3 regions of the Lysinibacillus sp. NPDC096418 genome follow, and region 1 is predicted to be linked to each of the others. Evidence: riboswitches for the same ligand, from Rfam matches in the RefSeq annotation. Region 1 holds a riboswitch; each other region holds the start of a gene.
The links. Region 1 has a riboswitch for S-adenosylmethionine ahead of ACIQZG_RS06905 (methionine ABC transporter ATP-binding protein). Riboswitches for the same ligand answer to the same signal wherever they lie in the genome.

Region 1 (6,149 bases):
GTTTAAATGTAAGAATATGTAACTTACTTATCCCTCAAAACTAATCATAGAATTCTACAGCACACATGATCGAAATCTCTTTGTTTTACAACAGATTCTAAATTGACCGTCCTTACCTAATCTCGAAAAAAAAATAGTACAAACCATAATCTAGGTTTGTACTACTAATATCACTATTTTTTTCAACTAAGTAAATTATTTAACCGGGATGACTGAGCCTTTCCATTCTTCTGTGATGAAGTTTTGGATTTCTTCAGATTTTAATACTTCTACTAATTTTTTTATTTCTGGTTTTGTTTCATCACCAGCACGTACTGCGATAACATTTATATATGAAGATTTTGTATCTTCAAGTGAGATTGAATCTTCAAATGGATTTAATCCATTGTCAATTGCATAGTTACCATTAATTAGAACAGCATCGCCTTCATTGTTTTCGTACATTGACACTAACATTTCAGGTGCAGTGTTGGCATCAAATACAAAGTTTTTAGGATTTTCTACAACGTCTTTTAATTCAGCCTCATTTTTATTTACGCCATCAGCCAATTTGATTAGGCCTTTTGCTTCAAGTAATGTTAGCATACGACCATGGTCAGTTACTGAGTTTGAAAGTAAAATTGTCGCACCTTTTGGTAGTTCTTCAAGTGATTTGTATTTTTTAGAGTAAATACCGATTGGCTCAACGTGAATTGCTCCAGCATTGACGAAATCATAACCTTTCGCCTCAATTTCACCCTCTAAATAAGGTAAATGTTGGAAGTAGTTTGCATCTAGGTCCTTAGATTCTAAATCCTGATTTGGAAGTACATAGTCTTGGTATGTTGATATTTTAAGATCGATCCCTTGCTCAGCTAAAATTGGTTGTGCTTTTTTTAAGATGATTGAGTGAGGTGTATTGGAAGCACCTACTTTTAATGTTACTTTTTCTGTATCTGCATTACCTGAACCAGCGTCTTCCTTTTTATCAGTGCCACAAGCTGCTAATGCTAGTACAAGTACTGATATTAATAAACCTGCTAAAAACTTTTTCATTTGATTACACTCCCTTTTCTATTATCTAAAATATGTTAGCGGCAATATACCGGAATAACCTACTTGATTAGCGTTTATCTGTTTTTGATGTAATCATATCGCCAATCCATTGAATGATGAATACGACTACTAAGATTAAAATTGTTGCCATCAACGTTACATCATCACGACCTCGTTGGAAACCATCTAAGAAGGCTAAGTTCCCTAAGCCACCAGCACCGATAATACCAGCCATCGCTGTGTAACCAACCAAAGCTACTGCTGTTACGGTAATTCCTGATATAAGAGCCGGTAAGGATTCTGGAATTAAAACTTTCCAAATAATAGTGGACGTTTTTGCGCCCATTGAACGTGCTGCTTCAATAACACCCCTATCGATTTCACGTAAAGCAATTAACACCATACGTGCATAAAACGGTGCTGCGCCAATGATAAGTGCTGGTAAAGCTGCATTTGCTCCACGGATTGTACCTAGTAAAAATTTTGTAAATGGAATTAATAAAATGATTAACACGATAAACGGAATCGAACGGAAGATGTTGACAATTGAACCTGTTAAGAAATTGACAACCCTATTCGCCCATAACTGATGCGGACTCGTTAGGAATAATACAATCCCAATGGCTAGTCCAAGAATAAATGTGATTACCGTTGAAATGGCTGTCATATAAAGTGTTTCGTATGCAGCTGCCCACATACTTTCCCAATCGACGTTCGGAAAAAGACTAGTTAACATGTTCAATCACCTCCGTTTGAACTTCAACTGTATTTAAATACTTTAATGCCTCTGACACATTTTCTGCCGAGCCGTCAACTTGTACAATAAGCGTACCGTATGGACCATTTTTTGTTTGTGAAATATTCCCGTGTACAATACTTACTTCTACATCAAATTTTTTCACTAATTGTGAAATAACAGGCTCCTCAGTTTTTTCACCGACAAAAGTAAGCTTCACAAGTTGTCCTGTTGGATAATGTGCTTTTAATTGAGCGATTGTCTCTTGTGTTTCTTTCGTATCTGTAATTTGCGATACAAATTTTTTCGTAATATCAGCTTGAGGTGCTTGGAATACTTGTAGCACTTCACCACGTTCAACAACTTTCCCAGCTTCCATTACCGCCACACGATGACAAATTTTGCGAATAACATGCATTTCATGCGTAATCAGCACAATCGTTAGGCCTAATCGTTCATTAATGTCGACTAGTAAATCTAATATAGCGTCTGTCGTTTCTGGATCGAGTGCAGACGTTGCTTCGTCACAAAGCAGTACTTCCGGGTTGTTTGCAAGTGCTCTAGCAATACCCACACGTTGCTTTTGACCACCAGATAGCTGAGAAGGATACGCCTTATCACGTCCCTCTAATCCAACTAATGCAATAAGCTCTTTCACACGTGTATCGCGCTGTGCTTTTGGTACTCCTGCAATCTCTAGTGGGAAAGAAATATTTTCTGCCACTGTTCTTGACCAAAGTAAGTTAAAATGTTGGAAAATCATACTTACTTTTTGTCTAGCATCACGAAGCTTTTGCCCTTTAATTGCTGAAAATTCTTGGTTATTTACCGTCACCGTACCAGATGTCGGCTTTTCTAAACCGTTTAATAAACGAATCATCGTACTTTTACCAGCACCACTGTAGCCGATAATGCCAAAAATTTCACCTTTGTTAATAGAAAGGTTTACATCTTTGACTGCTGTTAATTCGCCATTTGCGGTTTTGTACTTCTTCGTTATATTTTGAAGCTGTATCATAGCGAAAACTCCTTTTCTTCATAATCAATTACGCCTTGACGAAATTGCCGCTGACTCTCTGCTTTCGCGCAGAAAAACAATGCATCCAGATTTTGAATTGTCCTCGCATAATTCAAAATCTGTGACTTACGCCGGAGGCTCTATGTTTGTTCATTCATCAACTATCGAAGTGGTCGTTTCCTGTAACTTTTCACTACGATGTCGAGATAGGAACACATTTGCTGAATGCATATAAAAAGCCCCCTCCACTCACAAACAAGTAGAAGGGGCCACGTACCATATACGTTGAACCGTTCTCTCATCTGTCAAAGAAAATAGAAATTTCTTTGGGTGATTTGGCACCTTTTCACAATCGTGATGGTTGCCGGGCTTCACAGGGCACTTCCCTCCGCCACTCTTCATAAGAGTTCGATATAAGATTTTTTTAATATAGTTGTTACTTTACCACGCGATCAAAGTTCAGTCAATTGATTTCTTCAACAATTCGTACAAAAATGGTACGGATTGAAACGCATAAACCTTTTCTGTCACTTTTCCATTTTCACTAACAAGTAAACAAGGTACACTTTCAATATGATAATCATATGCTAGTTGCTCCATAAAGTTAAGATTCGCCTTACCTAAAGGTAAATCCGGTAGAAGCTGCTCAACAACGTCCACCATTTTTGAAGCCACTGCACACGTTCCACACATCGGTGTGTATAAATAAAACGCAGTTTTTGCACCCGACTGTACAGATGCTTCCCATTGTTCTCTTGACCACTCTTCCATTTTTTCACGCAACCTTACAAAATATATTCTTTATGAATAGAGAAATGCGCACGTAATAAAATCGCCGCTAGCACCCTTCTAGGCGTGGTCTCCACTTCTTTATATGTCGGCATTGTCCGTAAATGTTCCGCCTCTGGATAATGTCTGTCCATCAATGCACGTAATTTTTCTCCAGATGCATCCGCATCAAAAAACGTGAACAGCTCGTATTGCTCATATGGATCCAGTAATTCCTCTAATTGATGAACACCAATTGTACCATTTGTACAAAGAATTGTGACTTCTTCATTTAATATTGGTGCGATACGAAGCTTATCAGATCGCCCCTCAACAATCAAACATTTACCTTCAAACACAGCGGCCACCTCCATTTGCACTACTCACCTAATGTATCCTTATATAAGAAAAAACGCCGGAGCAAATACGCCGACGCTTTTTATTCATACTGTAAATTATTCTTCGATCATTGCAGTATATTGTTCTGCTGTCATTAAGTTATCAAGTTCTGAAGCGTCAGATAGTTCAACAACAATCATCCATGCTTTATCGTATGGTGATTCATTTACGAATTCTGGGCTATCTTCTAAATCAGCATTTACTTCTACCACTTTACCTGAAACTGGTGCGTATAGTTCAGAAACAGTTTTTACTGATTCTACACTACCGAATGGGTCGTCCGTTTTAATTTCGTCGCCAACTTGTGGAAGTTCAACAAAAACGATGTCTCCAAGTTCAGATTGTGCGAAGTGTGAAATACCAATACGTACTTTGCCGTCTTCTAATTTTACCCATTCGTGTTCTTCAGAGTAGCGTAAGTCTTTAGGTGTGCTCATGAAAAATCCCTCCAAAATTATGTAATACAATCACTTTTAGTGTGCCATATTTTTTCAGTAAAAACAAGGTTATAAGCCGTTATTTCCAAGTGTCCCCAAATTCGGATTCTTTAAACCCTAGAGTCACTTTTTTACCATTAGTCACAATTGGGCGTTTAATGAGCATTCCATCTGAAGCAAGCAATTCTAACTGCTCCTCTTCGGTCATATCTGCAAGCTTATCTTTTAAACCTAACTCGCGATACTTGATACCAGAAGTATTGAAAAATTTCTTCAACGGAAGCTCGCTTACTTTCCAATAATTCTCCAATTGTTCCTTTGTTGGTGTTTGCTCTACAAGGTGTACTTCTTCATAAGCAATTCCGTTGTCATTTAACCATTTTTGAGCTTTTTTACATGTTGTACATTTTGGATATTGAATGAATTGAATCGTCATAAGTAAAACTCCTCTTTTTTCATTTTTCTGTAGTATACCATCTGAACAAGCACAGATAAAATAAAACCCTATTACAGTGATCATCCGTCATTTTAACCATTCTACCCGTCACTTTGCTATGGCTATCCGTCTAAAGAACAAGTGCACTAAAGCGCTCGTTTTACATCCGATAGCTGCTTGCGAGCCCAAAGTAAATGTATGCGCGCCACCACTTTTGCCCGTGGGATCAAAGCGACCTCGATGATGTTGCGCTTTAGCCTAGACGACAACTATGTCACAGATTAAACTTTATAGTTTCCTTAACAATAAAAAAAGCCCAGCTACCACTATAGTAGCCAGGCCAATAAAATTAAACCACGAATTTTTCAGCGTCAATTAGCTTCACTGAAGCTTCACGTTTTTTCGCGATTAAATTGTATGGATTGTTGCGTGTTAGTTTACGTAATGCAGAAAGCGTCATACGTGCAGCATCACCTTCTACTGAAGCAATAATTGTATCTTTTGCTTCTTTTTCGATTTCTGCAAATGCTTCTTGGCAGAAGATTTGTGTGTAAAGCAGTTTTTGGTTTGCTTTTTCAACACCATCACGAGCAATCGCTTTTTCTGTACGTAACACCGCAGACTCCATTGCGAATAATTGATTTGCGATGTTCGCAATGTTAACAAGTACTTCTTGCTCTTGATCAAGTTTCGCACCGTAGCGTTGTGCTGCCATACCAGCTGCAAGGACTGCAATTTTCTTCGCATTTTTCACAAGATATTTTTCCTGTACTAAAGCTTCTGTTCCTACTTCTTCAGGCATTAGCATTAGTAATTCTGTTTGTAGATTTTGTGCGACTTGAAGTAGAGGAAGCTCGCCTTTTAATGCTTTTTTCATGAATGTACCTGGTACGATCATGCGGTTAATTTCGTTTGTGCCTTCAAAAATACGGTTAATACGAGAATCGCGGTAAATGCGCTCTACTTCGTATTCAGCCATAAAGCCATAACCACCATGTAGTTGTACCGCTTCGTCAGCAATGTAGTCCAATGTCTCCGAACCAAATACTTTTGCGATTGAACATTCAATGGCATACTCAGCAACTGCACCTGCAATCACTTTACCTTGCTTTTGTTCTTCTGGACTAAGTTGGCTTAAACGGTCTTCGAACAAACCTACTGTACGATAGTTTAATGACTCTGACGCATATAATTGAGAAGCCATTGTCGATAATTTTTCTTTCGTTAAATTGAAATCAGAAAGCTTAGTTTTGAATTGTTGACGTTGGTTTGTATATTGGATAGCAAGCTCTAACGCACGTTTAGAACCACCAATTGTCC
Region 2 (6,149 bases), on a different contig from region 1:
CATGGGATACTCCCCTCAAGCGATCGTAGTTATTTTAGTCATATACGGTATTTGTGTGGCAATAGGAAATACATTAGGCGGACACCTTGCAAACAATAATCCATTACGTGCAATATTCTTCATCTTTATCGGTCTTGCACTAGCATTGCTAGGCATTAACTTCACATTAGAATCGCAGGTTATTGGCCTAATTACGGTTTTACTTATGGGGCTATTCATGTTTATGAATGTACCCGGCTTACAACTCTATGCAGTTCAGCTATCTGAAAAATATGTACCTACTGCTACTACAATGGCTTCAGCATTAAATATTTCTGCATTCAATATCGGAATTTTTCTAGGATCTTACGTGGGTGGATTGGTTGTACATTATCAATCATTAAAACATACACCCATCTATGGCTTCTTAATGGTTATGGTCGCAGCCATCGTTACATTCATATGGATAATTTCTGAAAACAAAAAGACAGCTCTGTAAACAATTATCCTCACCAACTAATAAAAAAACTACGTCATAAGCCAAAAACATTGACCTATGACGTAGCTTATTAGCTTATTCTTCTTGTCCAGAAGGATTTTGACCTGTTGCTTCAATCACTTCAGGCGTCCCATCTACTGTATCTTCTTGTTTATTTTCAGCAGGAGGAGGTGTAATCGCAACCAACGTATAGTCATCTTCATTTAAAATTTCAAACGGGAATTTATTTCGAATATCTGAGATATACAGTGAAGTGCCAATCGCCACATCCGATACATCTATTTCAATCGCTTCTGGTATATCTGAAGGCTTCACTTTAACTCTAACCTCACGATGTGGCTGTAAAAGGAAACCACCATCTGCTACACCGATTGCATCACCTACAATTGTCACAGGGATATCGACTTCTAATTCTTCTGACATGTTGATTGATTTAAAATCTAAATGCTTTATATTTCCCTTTAAAGCACAGCGCTGCATTTCCGTTAATACGGCATTTACCTTCTTACCATCCACCTCTAACTGGAATACACCATTACTCCCCATTTGCGCTAATACTTTAGCAAACGCTCTTGCATTAAGCGAAATTGCCGTAGGTTCCAATTGATAGCCATAAACAACCCCAGGTATATTGCCACTTTTTCTAAGCTTTGTTAAAGTCGATTGAGGCCCTGAATTACGTTTTTTTGCATTTAATACCGAACTCATTGTCTTTTCCCCTTCCATGGAAACTAGTCTCATAAAAGGTTTTTCCCTTCACACATGTTTTTATACCTTATAAAGTTTTAAAAAACGGTTGTTTATGTGCATATTTGGCGGTAATCCTAAACTTAATGTTGAAATAACGCCCTTATGAAAGTAAAAACTTGATTACCAATAAAAAACTTTACTAGTATGACAATTGCCATCAATAATGTGCTAATAGCAATACTTAAATTTTGATTTTTAGAATCCGACATCTTGAACTCCTGCCCTACTCTTCAAATGATAAATTTGTTGGCTCATCTAGCAGGTAACCAGTAAAATCAATATTTGTTGTCGGTGTGTTGTTATCAACTTCCTCGAATTTAAGTTCATCAATCCATACTTGACCTCTTCCTGAGAGCAGTACACCAAAAGCAATGACGGTGCTGTTTTTCGGTACATCCAAAACAATGTGATAATGATTCCACTCCGTATCACCAACAATTGGGCGATCATTCATATTATCAAATTGCAATACATCTCCAAGTGCATCATCTACACGCATCCAAAACCCGCAAAATCCTTCAACAGCTTTAGATTTGATAAAGCCTGACAACTTCAGTCTTTTGCCCAAGTATTTCTCAGCTTTAAATTGTTGCATCATCGTAGCAAATTCACCTTGAGACTCCACAGTAGAAGACCTTAAGAATCCAGATGCCTTCCCTTTATGAAAGATTTCTCTATCAATTCCCATCTTATAATTAGATGGGTGACTTCCACTTAGTGTCCATCCTTTTAACAATTGTCCATTTCTCATTATAGTTTCCTCCCTTTGCACCGTTAATTTACCCATTATTTTACGATATTGTCCTGGCGGTAGCTGATAATATTTCTTAAATGCACGCGTAAATGATTCTTGTGTTTCAAACTGAAAATAGAAGGCAATATCTATTATTTTTTCATCCGTATAGAGTAGCATATTGGCCGCATTAGCAATCCTTCGATACCGAATATATTCAGATGCAGTTACACCAACCTCTTTTTGAAAAATACGATGATAATGATACTTTGAGAAACCAACAAACTGAGCAATACTATCTAACGTTAAATCTTCATGTAAGTTAGCCTCTATATAATCAATGGATTTTTGGTTGATAAGACTGTAACTCATTTCTCGTCCCCCCTTAAACATAAGATACCAAAGGAAAATAAGGTTTTCTTGATTTATATTGCTTTTTTTCATTACTCGTATCGCACGTACAAAAATGTTGTAATTACACCTAATGACATAACAATTCATAAGATAAGATATCAGCTATTGAATTGGAGGAATTTTATTGTATTACAATCCTTATCCCTACTTTACCTACTCAAATCATTATCCGATGTGGGTAATGGCAAATCATCCTTCTCTTGCTCAATTCCCTAGTCAATTGGCAATGCCGACAAATAACAACTCGTTTCCACCAGTAAACACACGACAGTTAAAGATTTCAGCAAAAAGTATTCAGGCCATTATGCAGCAATCCCAGTTGCTAACAAGTAAAATTGCAGATTCAGAACAGTTTGCCCACGATCTCATGAGCGCTGCACAACTTTCAAATAAAGCAGAAGTTGATAAATTAATTACCTCAACTGGTATTACCATTAAGTTCGACACTAAATTCACACCAGACGGCATTCAAATTCGATTCACTGAACATGCTTGTTGTGGACTGACATTAATCTTAGATTGGTAATCAACTAACAGAGTATCCCTATTGAACTTGTAAACTACTATTTAATATGATAAAGTAGTCGTACTATTTATTTCTGAAAATTCATATACTTATATTCTTATCAAGAGAGACGGAGGGATTGGCCCTATGAAGTCTCAGCAACCAGCTCTAGCATGGTGCTAATTCCAATCGGCGATAATCGCCTTAAAGATGAGAGGATTAACTTCAGTTATTATGCATGAGGACCCTCTTCTACAAATAGGGTTCTCTTTTTTTATCTAAAATACTAGGAAAGTAGGAAACACATTATGACAAACGATCTTTTACAAGCACTTCAATTATTAAAATCAAAGGAGTGGGTCGACTTAACGCACACATTCGGACCAGATTCACCTCATTTTTTTATGTTTGACGACGCTAAATTCGAAACGCTATTCTCACATGAAGATGGTTTTTTTGCACAACAATTCACTTTTCCGGGACAATACGGAACACATATCGATCCACCCATTCACTTCGTGCGAGACACACGCTACTTGGATGAATTAGAACTAAAGGAGCTTGTCCTACCACTTATCGTGATTGATAAATCGAAGGAGGCTGCAACTAATCACGACCTCGCCTTAAGTGTGCAAGATATTCTGGACTTTGAAGAAAAATACGGTGAAATTGAAGCTGGGACATTTGTTGCACTTCGCACGGATTGGAGTAAACGTTGGCCAGATAAAGAAGCTTTCAATAATAAGGATGCTGATGGAAATAATCATATTCCTGGTTGGGGATTTGAAGCGCTGAATTTTCTTTTTGAAAAGCGCAAAGTAAGTGCTATAGGTCATGAAACATTTGACACGGATTCAGCAGCTGATTTTCGTAAAAATGGCAAGTTAGATGGGGAATATTTTGTACTCGAACAAGATACATATCAAATCGAGCTCATGACAAACTTGGATAAGCTACCACCAAAAGGTGCAATTATTTTTAATATCGTTCCGAAACCCGAAAAAGCATCCGGATTCCCAGTTCGCTCATTTGCTATTTTGCCATAATTAATTGTGTTTAGAACAAGCTAGAGAAGGACAGTCAAAACCATTCTAAATGATTTTGACTGCCCTTCTTTTATTTTAATTTCCTCCAACTTCTTTTTAACAATCCTATCTTATAAAAATACGTTACGAACTCCAGAAAACACTTCAGTTCCAATGTTGCAATTTCCCGAAACGTTAGCTGGCATAATTGTCTTCACAAGTAGTTATTTCCTCCCGTACTTTGATATCCGGCACCCTTGAGGAATTAGTCAGAAAACTAAAATTCAATTAACTTTCGAACTCATCCGTATATGCTATCGCAAGACAAATTCAGTAATATCTGCATTTAAAAGAAAAAGAGAAAGTAGCAGGAATTGTAATAGTCATCCTAAAGGAGTATACCAAATTACATATAATTGATAGAATAAGAGGACATTGAATTAAATATATTGAATTATTACATACAGAGTATTACTAGAACAAAAGAAACGATAATTTACCCGATGTAAAGGAGTTGGTTCTTATGGGATTTAACATTTACTATTACGAAAGTAATGTGGATTGCAAATTTTGCAAGAAGCATTTTACAACATATAAAGTGCGTCCAAATCGCTATAAGATCGTTGAAGAACATACCGATTTCATGCCAGTCTATGAAGGCTTGAATCCATTGTTATATGAAGTAGCTGTCTGTCCCCACTGTGGCTACGCCTATCACAAGTCCATGACGAGAACTTACGGACCCTTCATGCTACTGATTAATGAATTGTACATTAAAGAGCTACGAAAACCGGTGAATATTTGCCAAGAACGCACGATAGATGATGCGATTGTCAGCTATAAACTAGCATACCTTGTATCAAAGTCTTCGATGGAAGAACCTCTTCTAATGGCAAACCTAGCTTTGAAAATTGCGTGGCTCTATCGCTTAAAAAATGAACATGAAGCTGAAATGCGCTATTTACAATCTGCAAGGGAATTTTACAGTAAGTCTTTTGCTACCAACCAAGAAGGCGAGGAACGAATTCAATTTTTGAATGCAGAGTTGAGTCTACGCCTTGGAGATATAAAAGAAGCAAAAAAAGGATTCTCCCGCTTAATCTCGGATCGAAGCGTTTCGAATAAATACAGAAAATTGGCCCGTAACCGTTGGGAAAATTATAAATATGACGAGAACCCTATCAATATCACTGAAACGATCAATTAAAAAGCGAGGAGCGAAGTATAATGCAGCTGTTTGGCAAAAAATTAGATGCGAGAGAAGAGGATATTTTTTCGGAATTACTTCATTTTTTACTAAGAAAAAATAATCGTACCTTATCAAATGATGAAGTCGTTGAATTAACAGGCGTTTCTTCCGACTTGCTTTATAAATGGGTGAAAGCAGGGAAATTAAAAAATACCATTTTCCCCAATATCGGTGCCCCATGCGAACGATGCGGCAAAATAACGCAAGCTAGAACCTGTGTTAGTTGTTCATCCTCCATCGTTAATACATTAAAACAAGAAGAAAAAGATCAAGCCTGGTTTAAACAAATTCAACGAAGAGATCGACAACCAAGCACTTATCATTATAAATAAAACAAGAGAAAACACCTCCAACGATGCGTACAGATTTCTCTGTACCCACTTCACTTCGGAGGTGTTTTTCTTTACAAAGCAATCAAGGCTCTGTGTATTCTTGTTACGCCTATCAGCAAGCATACAACAAAGGAGAATTGTCATGTAGCTCGTAAAGGCACGCCCATTGACAATCCCCCAAATCGAACGTTTCACTCCTCGCAAAAATCTGAAATGTTCTACCTGAGCCTCATAGTTTAAACTTATCGACTTTATTTTTAAGAACTTCTGATATCTCTTCAACTTTATGGACATTTTCGACAATGCGGCTAATTACAGTTGACTGATCTTTGGAAGCTGAGGAAACTTCCTCCGTAACCGCTGTATTTTCTTCAATGACTGCTGAGATTGTTTCTAAAGCTTCCAAGACTTTTTGGGAATCTTTTTGAAGTTCATTAAAAATGCCCTCCATCTGATTTGTATCTTTTTCTGTTTGTCCTACCATTTTCACAATAACATTTAGGGCTTCTTCTCCTTGATCAATCAGTTTTTCTTGCTTTTGAACGGCCATCAAGTTTTGTTCCATCTTAACGACTGTTTCATTCGTCTCTTTTTGGATAGATCCAATCAAATCAATTATTTTACTTGCTGCTGATTGAGATTGCTCAGCAAGTTTCCGGACTT
Region 3 (6,149 bases), on a different contig from region 1:
GCCCCATGAGATATCAATACCGAATTCTTTTTGAATAAAGTTCAATGCAACCATATTTTGTGCAGCGGCTGTTTTAATACCAATATTCCATATGGAAACGGCCTGAACAGAAGTGATGACGAGTAGGGCAGCAAGTTTACTATCACGTGGTAAACCGAAAGCTGCAACCATTCCCAGTAGGATTGGGACAACTGCGCCTGCGCGAGCAGTTGCGCTAGGTACAAAGAATGCTAATACAATCGATACTAAAATAGCACCGAAAACGATCGCTTTTGTTTTTGTACCGACCATCGATAAAACCCATAAGGCCAAACGTTTATGTAGATTTGTGACTTGCATAGCAGCTGCTAAAAAGAGAGCTGCTGCAACTAGTGCTACAGCAGAGTTACTAAAACCGCCGAGTGCCATTTTTAACGCTGCTTTTGTGCCAAGTTCAACTGAAGGATCTTCCATGGAAGGCGCAAGACCGAGTGATACGGCAGAAATTGCAATAATCATCGCAGAACTGACGGGATAGGATACAGCTTCAGTTACCCAAAGTATGATAGCGAAGGCTAAAATAGCTAAAGCTCGTTGACCAACTACAGGTAAGTCCCCATCGTTTGGTAAAAAAGTAATAATAATAAGTGCTGTGAATGCTAAGCCAATCCATAAGGGTTTTAAATTTCTTTTAGGTACTGCCTGATCGGGATTAGACATAATGATTCATCCTTTCTATTCACAATTATAGTTATAACTACCTATAACTTCGGTTAGTTAAATGTTTTATTAAGAAAGTAATTTGTGAATTTTTTATTAATTTTGAAAGGATATAAGATATGCTCTATTCATAGAAAACATGGGTCTTTACGAGAAAATTCAAGGTCACAGAAATGACAAAAGATCTATTTGAATATTATTTATTTTTCTTAAAGGCAGTCGTTACCTTTGGTTCGGTTCCTTGAACGAGCCGCTTAATATTTTCAATGTGCAGAACAATCGCGATGATGAATAGTCCAATTGCGATAAAGGTAGGACCAATACCAGGAATCCATAGATACGTCGCTGTACAAAAGACCAGATAAAACTCAAGTACACCTACGATTAAATAGTTTGTAGCGAAGGATAATATGACGAATAAAATAAGCGCGAAGAGTCCAATTTTCCAATCGACAGCTAGTAAAATACCGATAATTGAAGCAGTTCCCTTACCGCCGTTAAAACTCATATGGTATGGGAAATTGTGTCCTAAAATAACCCCAGCTGCAATCGTATAGGTTAGTAGCCAAATTTGTTCACCTGTAAATAATGATGAATCTGCGAAATATAGATGTATTCCAATTATTGCTGCAACCCCTTTACCAATATCAATAAGTGCTACTAAAATGCCGTACTTCCAACCAAGAGTAAGCGTAGCGTTCGAGGCACCAGCATTGCCATGCCCAGCTTTTTTTAAGTCTACGCCCGATAAAAGATGCGCTATTTTAGAGCCATGGATACAGCCGATTAGGTAACCAACAAGGATACATATTATTACAGCTTGAATCATAAAAAGCTCCTTTCAAAAATATTTAGTTATTAGTAGTATATGTATTTATAGTACGAGATTTAGAGGACAGAAGGTTCAGAAAATATAAAATTTTAGTGTTGACAGAAAAAAATACTAAGTTTATACTGTGTAACAACGATGGAAATTGAATCACATACTCTTATCAAGAGAGGCGGAGGGATAGGCCCGATGATGCTTCAGCAACCAGCAAGTGACGAACTTGCTAAGGTGCTAATTCCTACAGATTCTTTAATTGGATCTGGCAGATAAGGGGAGGAAAACTTGCAACCGCAACCCTCTTCTTAACTGAAGGGGGTTTTTGTTTTCTACACAAAAATCCTCCTCATCTCCGGTACCATCGTAAAAAAACAACCATTTAGGAGGAATTATTCAATGACAAATCTTAGACCAGAAACACTACTACTACACGGTGGCCAAGAGCCGGACCCAGTGACTGGCTCTCGTACAGTACCGGTTTACCGTTCAACAGCATTCGTATTTAAAGACACTGCTCATGCGCAACGTCTTTTCGCTTTAGAAGAAGCAGGCAATATATATACACGTATCACTAACCCAACTGTAGACGTTTTCGAGAAGCGCGTCGCTTTATTAGAAGGCGGTACAGCGGCAGTAGCACTTTCATCTGGTGCAGCAGCTATCGCGTTTTCAATCTTAAACCTTGCAGGCACTGGTGATGAAATCGTAGCAGCAAGCTCTTTATACGGAGGCACATATAATTTACTAGCCAACACATTACCAAACTACGGTATTAAAACAATATTCGTAGACGAAACAAATCCAGAAAACTTCCGTTCAGCTATTAATGAAAAAACAAAAGCGATATTCGCTGAAGGTTACGGAAATCCAAGCTTAAAAGTATTAGACGTTGAGGCAGTAGCGAATATTGCACATGAAAATGGGTTGCCATTAATTATCGATAGCACATTCGCTTCTCCTTATGGCTCAACTCCAATCGAATTTGGTGCAGATATTGTTGTCCACTCAGCAACGAAATGGATTGGCGGTCATGGAACAACATTAGGTGGCGTTGTCGTAGATGCGGGGAAATTTGACTGGACAAAAGGTCGCTTCCCAAGGTTTACAGAACCAGATGCATCATATCACGGCCTACGTTACGGAATTGATACAGCGGCGGCTGCATTTGCCACAAAATTGCGCGTACAATTACTTCGTGATTTCGGGCCAACATTAAGTGCTGATGCAGCATTCAACTTATTACAAGGTTTAGAAACGCTTCATTTGCGTATCCCTAAACACAATGAAAATGCACAAGCAGTCGCTGAATATTTACGCAACCACCCATCTGTGGAATACGTAAACTACAATGGCTTGAAAGATTTCCCAACCCATGATCTAGCGAAGAAATATTTGAAAAATGGCTTCGGTTCTGTGCTTACATTTGGCATTAAAGGTGGACGAGAAGCAGGTCGTCTATTAATTGACAGCGTAAAATTATTCTCCCACGTGGCGAACGTAGGGGATGCGAAGTCTTTAATTATTCACCCAGCATCTACAACTCACCAACAGCTTTCGGCAGAAGAACTAATTCAAACTGGTGTATCGGAGGAGCTCATTCGCTTATCAATCGGTTTAGAAGCAATTGAAGATATTATTGCAGATTTAGAACAAGCTATTGCACAAGTTGTTGCTGCTCAACAAGTAAAGGCTTAATTCGTACTTTGATTTTTAGATAAACTAGATTGATAGTTGTAACGTTTACGTATTTTCTCATTCGAAATGCCTCATTCGGCAATGCGTAAAACGTTGCTATATCAATAGTTCATTCCATTTGATGAGTAATCTAGATTTTTTTAAAATTAATACCAAGTAATTTTATAAGTATTATTGATTTATTTAAAACCTTGTTGTATACTAGGGATTAAGTTGAACGTTAGAAGGTTACCAACCAAAACGAATAACAATACAAATTACGTTTTCATAAGTGCTCCCCCACTTTTGAATATATAGAAAAAAAGGCGAGTAGTTGCATAGCCAGTAACTACTCGTGATCTTGTAGAACTGAAGAAGAAGGAGTGTTTGAAATGGGAAATGTTTATAGTGCACAAAACGTTGCATCGTATCTGATTTATGAATTAAATGAAAGTAATGAATTTGTAAATAACATGTCCATTCAGCACTTACTTTCGTTAGTTGAGACGAGATGGCAACAAGCTTTTGGACACACAGCCTTTAAAGAATTTGTGCATACAAAAGAAGAAGCATATACAGTGAAGGAAGTATTTGAAACATACGCGGTACATAGTGGAAGTCATATTTCATTACCAGCAACAGAATACTATTTAAAATACGGTACATTTCAATTAGTAGAACGCACATATGCAGTACCAAACTTTACACAAGTTGAAGAAAAAATTGTGCAAGCAGCTTTAGCTCAATATCACTATGTACGATTAACTAAAGCAAGCTAGTAAACTTTCATATAATGAATTTATTACTCGTTCTCTAAAATAGGAGAGCGAGTTTTTTGCTCCAAAAATAAATAGACAATTATATAGAAAGAAATAAAGATAATTGGGCACTCTATATGAATAAATGAATCGTCGATATTTATTCAAAATTATATAAGTGCTAAAGTACGTATAGTACAAGGAATGAAACCGATTTCTATTGCACATCTAGAGAAAACAAATGTCCTCTCTAGAGAGATTTTTCTTGTGTAATGTATTTTTTTACGTTACAATTTTCATTAAGTTAAATTTTGAATTGTTTGAATTTGTGCGATGCACAATTCAAAATCTGGACGCAATTCCACCGAGGCGGAATTGATCAAATTTCGAAGCGTATGTTGGAGGGAATGACGGTAATGGCAACAATAAAGGCAGCAATCTTAGGTTTTGGAACAGTAGGCCAAGGGATTTACCATATTTTAAATGAAAAACGAGAAGAACTTAAGAATAAATTAGGCATTGAACTAGAAGTAGCAAAAATTTTGGTAACGGATGCTAGTCGTGAGCGTGTACCGGGGACAGCCCACTTGATGACAACGAGCATGGAGGATGTGTTAGCAGAGCCAGGCATGCAAGTCGTATTTGAAGCGATTGTCAATGAAGAACCAGCGTACAGCTACCTAAAACGTGCAGTAGAGCATAAATGCCATGTAATTACTGCAAACAAAGTAATGTTTGCTAAACGTGGTCTTGAGCTGCAAGAGCTAGCAAAGAAAAATGGAGTCTTTGTAGGTTATGAAGCAACAACAGCGGGTGGCGTTCCTGTTATCAAAACGATGAAAAATATTCTTCTTGTAAACGATGTAAGTCGTATTCAAGGAATTTTAAATGGTACATCTAACTATATTTTAACGAAAATGCGTGCGGAAGGTTGGTCATTTGCGGATGCGTTAACCGAAGCACAAAAATTAGGCTATGCAGAGGCTGATCCGTATAATGACGTATCTGGCCAAGATGCTTTCAAAAAATTAATGATTTTAAGTGCACTCGCATTTGGTGAACAACCAGATTGGGCTGACGTTGAGGTTATTGGTATCGACAGTATTTCAGCGGAGCAAGTGAAGGAAGCAAATGAAAAAGGCTTACGTTATCGCCATGTTGCAGAGGTTGAAAAGCTAGCAGATGGTAAAGTGGTAGCAAAAGTCGGCCCACTATTAGTTGATAAAGAACATCCACTTTACCCAGTTGATGACGTAAACAACGCAGTAGCGTTAAATACAAATTATATTGGCACATTAACGCTAGTTGGTCCGGGTGCAGGTATGTATCCAACGGCAAGTGTTATGGTCGAAGATTACGCAGAAATTATCGGCAAACGCGCAGGCTTTGTCGTAACAATTTAAAAATTCCCGTGCAGGCAAATTAGCTGCACGGGAATTTTTGCTTCGTATTCTTAGTCTTCATCCTTGACGTCAATATCTTCAGGGATTGGTGTGTTGCGCCAAATTTCGATTTCTTCTTTAATTCGCTCAAGCTGATCAAAATAAGTGCTAAATTGACTGCTGTTTATAAGCAATTGTTCGCCGTCGTAAACAGAACGAATCCGTCCTTCATAGATATAGCGAAGCACTTGATCCTCGGGCATCCCCAGCTCGATGGCGGTTTCCTCTAAAGTTTTATACATAGTGTTCGCTCCTTTTTACTGCTTTTATTATAACTTTTTTATGCCACAACGCCTATTATCTTATTGAAAGTAAATATTATGAAATAAAGAATTGTCTGAATGTATTGAAATGGTATAGTTAGAGTTAATAATCGTAAGGATTGAGGTGCAGTTTTTTGAGTATGTACCCATATTTTTTTGTGTTGGTGGCAGCTATCTTATGGGGTATGACTGGTACAACACAAACTTTTTTAGATGATGGTATTTCTCCAGTAGCGGTAGCTGCAGTACGTTCAGCTATTGGTGGAGGATTGTTATTAGTTGTCGCAATAGCACTAGGTAAAATACGTTTACGCACGTGGTCATGGCGTTGGACATTAATGGCTGCAACGAGTATTGCGTTATTCCAAGGGTTGTTTTTCTCATCGATCCGTTTAACGGGTGTTGCTATTGGTACAGTAGTGACGATAGGTAGCGCACCAGTTTTCTCAGGCGTGTTAGAGTGGATGTTGTGGAAAGTACGCCCTAC

Region 2: linked by a shared signal. The riboswitch ahead of ACIQZG_RS06225 (cyclase family protein) and the one ahead of ACIQZG_RS06905 (methionine ABC transporter ATP-binding protein) in region 1 are both predicted to bind S-adenosylmethionine.
Region 3: linked by a shared signal. The riboswitch ahead of ACIQZG_RS13610 (O-acetylhomoserine aminocarboxypropyltransferase/cysteine synthase family protein) and the one ahead of ACIQZG_RS06905 (methionine ABC transporter ATP-binding protein) in region 1 are both predicted to bind S-adenosylmethionine.

The regions. Positions count from the first base shown of each region.
Region 1 covers NZ_JBIWEY010000005.1:90,827-96,975, forward strand. The annotation lists gene ACIQZG_RS06895 (MetQ/NlpA family ABC transporter substrate-binding protein) at 196-1,035, opposite strand; gene ACIQZG_RS06900 (methionine ABC transporter permease) at 1,103-1,771, opposite strand; gene ACIQZG_RS06905 (methionine ABC transporter ATP-binding protein) at 1,761-2,789, opposite strand; SAM riboswitch class I at 3,085-3,196, opposite strand; gene ACIQZG_RS06910 (thioredoxin family protein) at 3,249-3,560, opposite strand; gene ACIQZG_RS06915 (toprim domain-containing protein) at 3,575-3,916, opposite strand; gene gcvH (glycine cleavage system protein GcvH) at 4,013-4,393, opposite strand; gene ACIQZG_RS06925 (arsenate reductase family protein) at 4,473-4,829, opposite strand; gene ACIQZG_RS06930 (acyl-CoA dehydrogenase family protein) at 5,179-6,149, opposite strand, start outside.
Region 2 covers NZ_JBIWEY010000004.1:126,160-132,308, forward strand. The annotation lists gene ACIQZG_RS06205 (MFS transporter) at 1-478, shown strand, start outside; gene ACIQZG_RS06210 (50S ribosomal protein L25/general stress protein Ctc) at 554-1,186, opposite strand; gene ACIQZG_RS06215 (helix-turn-helix transcriptional regulator) at 1,452-2,333, opposite strand; gene ACIQZG_RS06220 (YuzC family spore coat inner layer protein) at 2,557-2,901, shown strand; SAM riboswitch class I at 2,996-3,097, shown strand; gene ACIQZG_RS06225 (cyclase family protein) at 3,189-3,926, shown strand; gene ACIQZG_RS06230 (DUF2225 domain-containing protein) at 4,429-5,112, shown strand; gene ACIQZG_RS06235 (hypothetical protein) at 5,133-5,486, shown strand; gene ACIQZG_RS06240 (methyl-accepting chemotaxis protein) at 5,716-6,149, opposite strand, start outside.
Region 3 covers NZ_JBIWEY010000017.1:903-7,051, forward strand. The annotation lists gene ACIQZG_RS13600 (DASS family sodium-coupled anion symporter) at 1-699, opposite strand, end outside; gene ACIQZG_RS13605 (glycerol-3-phosphate acyltransferase) at 896-1,528, opposite strand; SAM riboswitch class I at 1,686-1,801, shown strand; gene ACIQZG_RS13610 (O-acetylhomoserine aminocarboxypropyltransferase/cysteine synthase family protein) at 1,922-3,220, shown strand; gene ACIQZG_RS13615 (hypothetical protein) at 3,592-3,978, shown strand; gene ACIQZG_RS13620 (homoserine dehydrogenase) at 4,374-5,360, shown strand; gene ACIQZG_RS13625 (DNA-binding protein) at 5,411-5,641, opposite strand; gene ACIQZG_RS13630 (DMT family transporter) at 5,803-6,149, shown strand, end outside.